2 regions of the Novosphingobium sp. NPDC080210 genome follow, and region 1 is predicted to be linked to the other one. Evidence: riboswitches for the same ligand, from Rfam matches in the RefSeq annotation. Region 1 holds a riboswitch; the other holds the start of a gene.

Evidence for each region. Region 1 has a riboswitch for cobalamin ahead of ACQKOE_RS05200 (TonB-dependent receptor plug domain-containing protein). Riboswitches for the same ligand answer to the same signal wherever they lie in the genome.
Region 2: it holds a riboswitch for cobalamin, as region 1 does, so the genes downstream of both, cobW (cobalamin biosynthesis protein CobW) here and ACQKOE_RS05200 (TonB-dependent receptor plug domain-containing protein) in region 1, are expected to answer to the same signal.

The regions. Positions count from the first base shown of each region.
Region 1 is NZ_JBNNWL010000001.1:1,076,444-1,080,926, reverse strand. It holds gene sucD (succinate--CoA ligase subunit alpha) at 1-363, opposite strand, end outside; gene mdh (malate dehydrogenase) at 387-1,349, opposite strand; gene ACQKOE_RS05205 (hypothetical protein) at 1,665-1,970, opposite strand; cobalamin riboswitch at 2,123-2,322, shown strand; gene ACQKOE_RS05200 (TonB-dependent receptor plug domain-containing protein) at 2,420-4,291, shown strand; gene ACQKOE_RS05195 (ABC transporter substrate-binding protein) at 4,285-4,483, shown strand, end outside.
Region 2 is NZ_JBNNWL010000006.1:26,602-31,084, forward strand. It holds gene cobN (cobaltochelatase subunit CobN) at 1-1,688, opposite strand, end outside; gene cobW (cobalamin biosynthesis protein CobW) at 1,697-2,734, opposite strand; cobalamin riboswitch at 2,917-3,145, opposite strand; gene ACQKOE_RS14415 (HoxN/HupN/NixA family nickel/cobalt transporter) at 3,209-4,255, opposite strand; gene ACQKOE_RS14420 (TonB-dependent receptor) at 4,334-4,483, opposite strand, start outside.

The sequences.
Region 1 (4,483 bases):
GCCGATCAGGCGGCTCTTGCTGCCTTGCAGGGCGCGCTTGACGCGAACCATGTCGAGCACCGGAATGCCTTCGGTGATGCAGACGATCAGTTCGATCTGGGCGTCGATGGCTTCCAGGATGGCGTCAGCCGCACCCGGAGGCGGAACGTAGATGCACGAAGCAGTCGCGCCAGTGGCGGCCTTGGCTTCGGCAACGGTGTCGAACTGGGGCAGGCCGATGTGGTCGGTGCCGCCCTTGCCCGGGGTGACGCCGGCCACCATCTGGGTGCCATAGTCCAGCGCCTGCTGGGTGTGGAAGGTGCCGGTGGCACCGGTCATCCCTTGCGTGATGACCTTGGTGTTCTTGTTGATCAGGATCGACATATCAAATCTCCCGGGGAATGGGTTCAGGCCAGGCTCGGCTCGATGCCCTTGCAGGCGACCAGCAGTTCCTTGACCGCGTCAACCGAGACCTGGAAGTTCTGCTTGGCTTCGGCGTCGAGGTTGATTTCGATGACTTCTTCCGCGCCGTTCGCGCCGATCACCACCGGCACGCCGACATAGAGGCCGTCGAGGCCGTACTTGCCGTCAACATGGACCGCGCAGGGCAGGATGCGCTTCTGGTCGCCCAGATAGGCTTCGGCCATGGCGATGGCGCTGGTAGCCGGGGCGTAATAGGCCGAACCGGTCTTGAGCAGGCCGACGATCTCGCCGCCGCCCGAACGGGTGCGGGCCACGATTTCGTCCAGGCGTTCCTTGCTCGACTTGCCCATCTTGACCAGGTCCGTGACGGGAATGCCGCTGACGGTCGAGTATTCGAGGACCGGAACCATGGTGTCGCCGTGGCCGCCCAGCACGAAGGCGTTCACGTCCTTCACCGAAACGCCGAATTCCCAGGCGAGGAAAGTGGCGAAGCGGGCCGAGTCCAGCACGCCGGCCATGCCGACCACCTTGTTGTGGGGCAGGCCGGAGAATTCGCGCAGCGCCCAGACCATCGCGTCGAGCGGGTTGGTGATGCAGATCACGAAAGCGTCGGGCGCATACTTCTTCAGGCCTTCGCCGACCGACTTCATCACGCCCAGGTTGATGCCCAGCAGGTCGTCGCGGCTCATGCCCGGCTTGCGCGGCACGCCGGCGGTGACGATCACCACGTCGGCGCCGGCGATGTCGGCGTAATCGTTGGTGCCCTTGATATTGGCGTCAAAGCCTTCGATCGGGCCGCACTGCGCCAGGTCCAGCGCCTTGCCCTGGGGCATGCCTTCGGCAATGTCGAACAGGACGATGTCGCCCAGTTCCTTCTTGGCAGCGAGGTGTGCAAGGGTGCCGCCGATCATGCCGGCGCCGATGAGCGCAATCTTCTTGCGAGCCATAGTGCGAATTCGTCCTTCCCTGATTGCGGGATCGCGGCTGGCACACGAACGACCTATCCCATCCCGCAGGGTGCAGGCGTCCGGCTAATGGGACTCGCCCTAGGCCCCCCATCTGGCGATTGCAAGGCGATAAAAGGTCGTACGACCAACTATTTTGTGATAATAGTTCGCAATTGCAAGAAGCTCTTAAGGCGCAGTTGCCGTAGCGTAGGTTTCCCGCCTTATCTGTCTGTTGGGTTGAGGTGCAGGCCCTCGCGGGGTTCCGTCCTGCTGGCTTCAAGCACGAGGTCCGTACTCTGGACTGCGCTTACCCGCCTAGCCGCGCCGCGCCAGGTTCAGCGCCAGGGCCGCGCCCATGCGGTGATCGAGCGCGCGGCAGATTTCTTGCCAATGGAGCGCGGCCTGACGGTCGCCCCGGTAATGCGCGGCGCGGGCGCGGTGGCGCGCGTCGGTTGCGGCGCTGAGGCCCATGCGGGCGAAATGCTCCAGCGCGGCGCGCAGCGTGGCGGCGTGGAATTCGCCTTCCGCCGTGTCGTTCGCCACCGTCATGCGGGCAAGGAGACTGCGCCCCCGGACCAAGGGCGTGGTGGCGGAGCGGGCGGCGGCAAAGCGGAAGGACATCGCGGCAATTCTCTAAGCGGGGGGACTTGGGCAGGCCTTTTAGCAACCGCCGCCTAAGCCTTCGTATGGGTCCATGGTTGCCAGGCGTTTACCATACCCGGCGGCCCGGTAATTTGATCCAGGTCGTTGCGCAGCGACATCTATCGGCTTAAGGGTCGCCTCACATCACGGGTTGCCCGGGAAACCGGGCCTAAGAGGGAAGGGGGTTCAAATCCCCCGCTGCCCCCGCAACTGTGACTGGGGAGCGATGCGTCCCACATGCCACTGGCGTCCTTGGCAACAAGGCACCGGGAAGGCGGACGCAAAGCATCGATCCGGGAGCCAGGAGACCTGCCCATGATGGTCGTTCCGCAGCCGGGCGGGGTGTACCGGGATGCAGCGTTGACCTGGGCCATCTGGCGCGGGTGCTCCGCCATGAACGGCGTTCGTTCATTGGTGGAGTTATTGTAATGAAAAGCTTGAAATATCTGTGTCTGGCCAGTGCTGCATCGCTGGCTGCCCCCGCCTGTGCGCAAGAGGCAGAGGCCCAGCCTGAGGCGGGCGACACGGCAGAAATCGTGGTGGTTGCCACCGGCTTTGCCCAGCCGCGCGACACGACCGGCCAGGCGATCACCATCGTGACGGCGGCAGACCTTGAGCGGCAGCAGGCGGTCAACCTGACCGACGCTCTGCGGACCCTGCCCGGGGCCAGCATTGCCCAGCGCGGTCCGGTCGGCGGGCAGACCAGCCTGTTCCTGCGCGGCGGCAACAGTTCGCAGACCCTGGTCCTGATCGACGGGGTGCGGATCAACGATCCTTCCAGCCCCAATGCGGCGGTCGACTTTGGCAGCCTGCTGGCGGGCAATGCGCAGCGGATCGAAGTGCTGCGCGGGCCGAACTCGGTGGTCTGGGGCAGCCAGGCCATGGGCGGCGTGGTCAATATCGAAACCGCCCTTCCGACCAGCGACCTGGAAGCGCGCGGCGCGCTGGAATATGGCTTTGCCGATACGGTCCTGGGCCGCGCCAACCTGTCGGGCGGCAGCGGACCCGTGCAGGCCAGCCTGGGCGGGACCTTCTACCGGACCGACGGGATTTCCGCCCTGGCCGGAGGCACCGAAAAGGACGGCAGCCGCACCTGGGCGCTCAATGGCCGGATCAAGGCCGAGCTGGTGCCGGACGTCTCGATTGACCTGCGCGGCTATTACAATGACAGCCGGGTCGATTTCGATTCCGCCTACAGCGGCGGGGCGGAATCGCTGGCTGTCGCCAACAACCGCCAGTTCGCGGGCTATGCGGGGCTGAACTTCGCCCTGGCCCAGGGCAAGTGGCAGAACCGCCTAGCCTACACCCGCACCGACATTCGCCGCCGGGGCACCGATCCGGTGGTCTATAGCTATAACAATTACGTCGTAAGCGGTACGATCGACCGGTTCGAATACCGCAGTTCCTATGACCTGGCCGCCTTGGCCACGCTGGGTTTCGGGCTGGAGCACGAAAGCACGGCTTCGAGCACCTCCTATGAGGGCGATCCGGCGCAATTGCAGGATACGGACGTGACCGGCGGCTATGTCCAGCTCAGCCTGCGCCCGGTTCAGGGCGTGACCCTGTCCGGCGGGGTGCGGCATGACGATTACAGCACCTATGGCGGGCATACCACGTTTGGCGGCAACCTGGCCTGGTCGCTGAACGGCGGGGCGACCGTCCTGCGTGCGACCTATGCCGAGGGCTTCCGGGCCCCGACCCTGACCGAGGGCCAGCCGCCCTATGGCAATACCGAACTGAAGCCCGAAACGGCCCGCAATGTCGACCTGGGGATTGAACAGTCCCTGCTGGACAACCGGGTGCGGCTGGGGCTGACCTGGTTCAACCGCCGCTCCACGGACCTGATCGTCTACTCCTTCAGCGCAGGCCGTTCCGAAAATATCGGGCGAGTCGATGCCGAAGGGCTGGAATTCGCAATGCGGATCGAGCCGACCGACCGGCTGCGGGTAGAGGCCAATTACACCCTGACCGATGCGTTCAACCGCTCTGGCAGCTTCACTGGCAAGCGGCTGCAATTGCGCCCGCAGCACAGCGGCAGCTTTTCGGTCGACTGGGCCACGCCGCTGGGCCTGAACCTTGGCGCGACCGCGCTGCTGATCGGGGACAGCTTTGACGATCAGGCCAACCTGGTTCCGCTGGACGGCTATGCCCTTGTCACCCTGCGGGCATCCTTGCCCATCGGCGACAAGCTGGAGCTATACGGGCGGGTCGAGAACCTGACCGATGCGCAGTACGAAACCGTGGCCGGCTATGGCACCTATGGCCGCGCGGCCTATGCCGGGGTTCGCGTGAAGTGGTAAGACGGCTGGCCCCGCTCCTGCTGCTGGCCGTGGCAGCCTGCACTGTCGCTCCGGCGCGCGAAGCGGGGCCGCCGACCCAGCGGCCCACCGTGGTCAGCCTGAACCCTTGCACCGACGCGATCCTGGCCGAAGTGGCCGATCCGCAGCAGATCCTGGCCATTTCCAGCTATAGCCATGATGCCGAAGCCAGTT
Region 2 (4,483 bases), on a different contig from region 1:
ATCGGAAGGCCCGCGCTCAGCGCCTCCGGCCAGCAGGCGTCAGACAAGGCCACAGCCTTGCCCGGCAGCCATTCCAGCGTGCCATGTGCGCCCACATGGATCAGGGCATCGATGCCCTGCGCCTGCAACCATAGATAAAACGCAACGTAAGCGTGACGCGGGCAGCGGGAGAGATCGTGATAGTCGCCATCCCGCATGGCCGCTTCGCCGCGTTCGGGCTGAAGCGCCACAAGCGCACGGCCGATGGCAAGGGCGGCAAAGTGGAACGCCCCGTCCGCCACTGCGGGATCCTGCTCCGGCTCGCCCCAATTTTCGGCCAGCGCATCGCGCAAGGCAGCAGGCAGGCCTCGTAACGCTTCCCGATAGGCGGCAACCGGCCATTGCAGATGATCGTGTTGAAGGGCGGCGGCCAGATCAGGAACCGTGCCGGTGGCATGGCCTTCCTGGGCCAGATCGGCAAGGATCGCGTCTGCCGAAGCCAGCGCATCCAGCCCTACCGCATGGGCCAGCTGATGGGCCTTCCCGGGATAGGTGGAAAGGATGAGGGCCACACGCCGTTGTTCTGGCGGTGTGTGGCCCAGCGCAATCCACCCAGCCACCCGTGCGACAATGGCCCTGATCCGGTCGGCGTCGGCGCGGTGCGTGTTTCGGGCAAGGCCCAGCGCGGGATCGTACGCGGCAGCTTCCTTGAAGCTGGCGACGCCGGCAAAGACGCGGCCATCGATTTCGGGAAGCACCACGTGCATGGCAAGGTCTGCGGGCGACAATCCCCGTGACGCGGCGCACCACGCATCGCGCGATGCGGTGGCCAGCGCCAGCTGGAACACCGGCACGCCGGCTCCATCGAGCGGCGTCGCGCCCTGTTCGTCACGGGCCGAGAAGGCAGTGGCGTTGATGATCGCGGCGGGCGCGAGGTCTCTTACCCAGCCATCCACCCTGGCGCGCGCCTGAGGTTCCTTCAACGAGGTGACGAACAGCGACAGGCTGTCGAAGCCTTGCGCTTCCAGCGCGGCGTGCAGCGCGATGAACGGGGCCAGATCGTGCGCGGCAAGATAGGACCGGTAGAAGACGATCAGCACCAGAGGCCTTGCCTTGTCGCGTGCCATTGCCAGCGGATCGCATACGCCTCTGTCCGGGTGCCAGCACCCGGCCATGGGCAAGGGGGTGCTATCCTGTGCGGGGATGGTGGCAAGCCCGGCTGCCTGTGCGAGAATGGCCAGCGCCGAACGGGCCGCTTCCATCCCGCCGGAATCGCAAAGCCGGCCAAGCCTGCGCCGGACAGGGTCCGGCACCGTCGATACGGCATCCAGCCTTTCGTCCGGGCGGCCATCGCCGGGCAGAACGGCAAGGGCGATGCCGCGCCTGCGGGCCAGCGCCTCCACCTGCTGCAGCCCGTAGCTCCAGTACGGCGTGCCGCCGATCAGGCGGATGAGAATGGCCCTGGCGCCTTCCAGCGTGCGTTCGACATAGGTGTCGACAGACAAGGGGTGCATCAGGGCCGCGAGATTGGCCAGCCGCAGCGAAGGGAAATCCGGATTGGCCTTCGTGGCATCATGCCATGCCGCCGCGAACGCGCCAAGGTCGCTGTCCGAAAAGGACAGGACGACAAGATCCGCAGGCTCCTGCCCCAGATCCTGCGGGATGGCGGTTTCTTCCATCCCGTGCGTTTCGCGGAAGATGACGTGCATCGTCCGGTTCAGCCTGCAAGCACAGCCCGGATGACCCCGTCATCCACATGCTCGCGCTCGGCGATGGCGACCAGCGTGGTCTGGCGCGGCTCGTCGCTTCGCCAGGGCCGGTCGTATTGGTGTCGTACCCGTCCGCCGACCGCCTGGACCAGCAAGCGCATCGGCTTTCCGGCAACAGCGGCATAGCCCTTGACCCGCAGGATCTGGTGATCGCGGGCCAGCGTTTCGATTCTGCCCACCAGTTCGGCGGGATCGGCGATTTCGCCCAGCGTCACGACGGTGCTGTCGAAATCGTCGTGCTCATGCTCGTCCTCGTCATCATGGTGGGACGGACGCGCATGGATATCGTCCTCCGCCGCGGCGCCAAGGCCAAGGATCACGCGCGGATCGATCGCGCCTTCTGCAATTTCGATCACCGGGACGGGACGGGGGGCCTCGGCGGCAATCACCGCGCGGGCGGCGGCCACCCCTTCGGGGCCGGCAAGGTCGGTCTTGGTCAGCAGGACCATGTCGGCACAGGCCAGCTGGTCCTCGAACACTTCGGACAAGGGCGTTTCGTGATCGATGCCGGGATCGGCGGCGCGCTGGGCATCCAGCGCGGCGACATCGGGCGCAAATCGCCCGGCGGCCACCGCTTCCGCATCGGCCAGCGCCAGCACGCCATCGACCGTGATCCGGCTGCGGATGGCGGGCCAGTCAAAAGCCTTGAGCAGCGGCTTGGGCAGGGCAAGGCCCGATGTTTCGATCAGGATATGATCGGGGCGCGGATCAAGCGTCAGCAGCTTTTCGACCGTGGGAATGAAATCGTCCGCCACGGTGCAGCAGATGCAGCCATTGGCCAGTTCGACGATGTTTTCCGCCGGGCAATCTGGAATGGCGCAGGACTGGAGAATGTCGCCATCGATGCCCAGAGTGCCGAATTCATTGACCACCACGGCCAGCCTGCGCCCTGCCGTGTTGCGGATCAGATGGCTGATGAGCGTCGTCTTTCCGGCGCCCAGAAAGCCGGTCACGATGGTAACGGGAACCTTGGACAGGTCGGTCATGCACTTCTTCCCGCGCGCCGGGGCGACACAGGGCGGGGCTTGCCGGAAAGGTCCGGTCGGCGCGTGATGACGGGCGGGCGCAGCAAACGCCCGAAACCACGCGACCGTGCAGCCCCAGCCACACAGCTTCGCCGCTCAGACGGAAGAGTTACCGTGCCAAGACCAATCCCTGGGCCTGGGCAAGAGCGACCGGTACGCCGGCAGGTCTCCTGGCTCGCGGGTCAAAGCTTGATGCAAGGCCTTCCCAGATTTCGCATGTCCTGCGTATCCAGTGGCTGCCCCTTTGTCGGGGGCGTTCGCATCGCGCTATCCGCTTACAGTTGCAGGGACAGCCGCGGATTTGGGAGACAAGCTCCCGCACCGCATTCCCGATTAAGTCCGTTTCCGGACACCGGCGTGATCATTGAAGACGGGCAGGCCCTATCTTCGGCAGCGGCCTTAGATCGGAATGGCAGCCGAGCCAATCCCTTTCCATCAGCCCGCGGGCGTGACCTCGATTTCATCGAGCCGCTGCCAGCGATAGATCGCGAGGCTAGCGACCCAGCACACGATGAACAGGGCGATGATGCCGAAGCCGAGATTGTTGAAATTGTCCCCCAGTTCAGCGGCCACGCTCCACGGCCAGCCCGTCAGGCCCAGCTTGTCGCCAATCAGGGCCAGGGTCTCGATCCCGCCGATGATGATCGCCACCAGCGCCGAAATCAGGGTGATGGTGATGTTGTAATAGAGTTTGCGGATCGGCTTCACGAAAGCCCATTCGTAAGCCCCGAGCATGATGACGCCGTCTGCCGTATCGACAAGGGCCATGCCTGCTGCAAACAGGGCTGGGAGGACCAGGATCGTGCCGATCGAAAGCCCGTTGGCGGCCTGGCTGGCGGACATGCCCAGAATGGCCACTTCGGTTGCCGTATCGAAGCCCAGCCCGAACAGAAACCCCAGCGGAGCCATGTGCCAGCTCTTGCCGACCAGCCGGAACATCGGCCCGAACAGCCGCGACAGCGGGCCGCGCGATCCCGACAGCAGGTTCAAGTCGTCTTCCACATAACGCCCGCCCGCGCGCACATGGACGAAAGTTTTCCAGACCGAACGCAGAACGACAAGGTTCATGCCCGCGATGGTGAACAGGAACAGGGCGGAAACCGTGGTGGCGATCATGCCGCCCACGTCCTTGAACGCATCGAATTTGGACAGGGCGTTGGTCGTCAGCGCGATGGCAATGGAGGCGATGGCGATGATCCCGGAATGGCCGATTGCAAACCAGAAGCCGACGCCGATGGGGCGCTGGCCCTCCTGCATAAGCTTGCGGGTCACATTGTCTATGGCCGCGATATGATCGGCATCGACCGCGTGGCGAAGCCCAAGGCCCCAGGCGAGCACGGCGGTGCCCAGCATCAGGGGTTGTGCGTGGAACAGGCTGAACGCCCAGATCCAGACGGCGATGTTCGCCGCGATCAGGGCCGTGAAGAGCAGGCCGATCCGACGGCGCAGCGACAAGGATGAAATGCGTGCGAGAAGAGGCATGATTTTCTCTGTAACGAAAGGGACGGCAGGAGAGCGGGGGCGACAAATCCGGTGTCGCGCGGTGCGGGCGGCTTGCGGCTAGAAGGTCACCTTGGCCCCTATTCGCGTGGTGCGGGGTTCCACCACGCGGCTCAGCCGTCCTTCGACAGGGCCGGCCAGGTCGTGGGCCGGGATGTAGGATTCGTAGAAATAGGCGATGTCCTTGTCCCGGCTGTCGAAGAGGTTGAG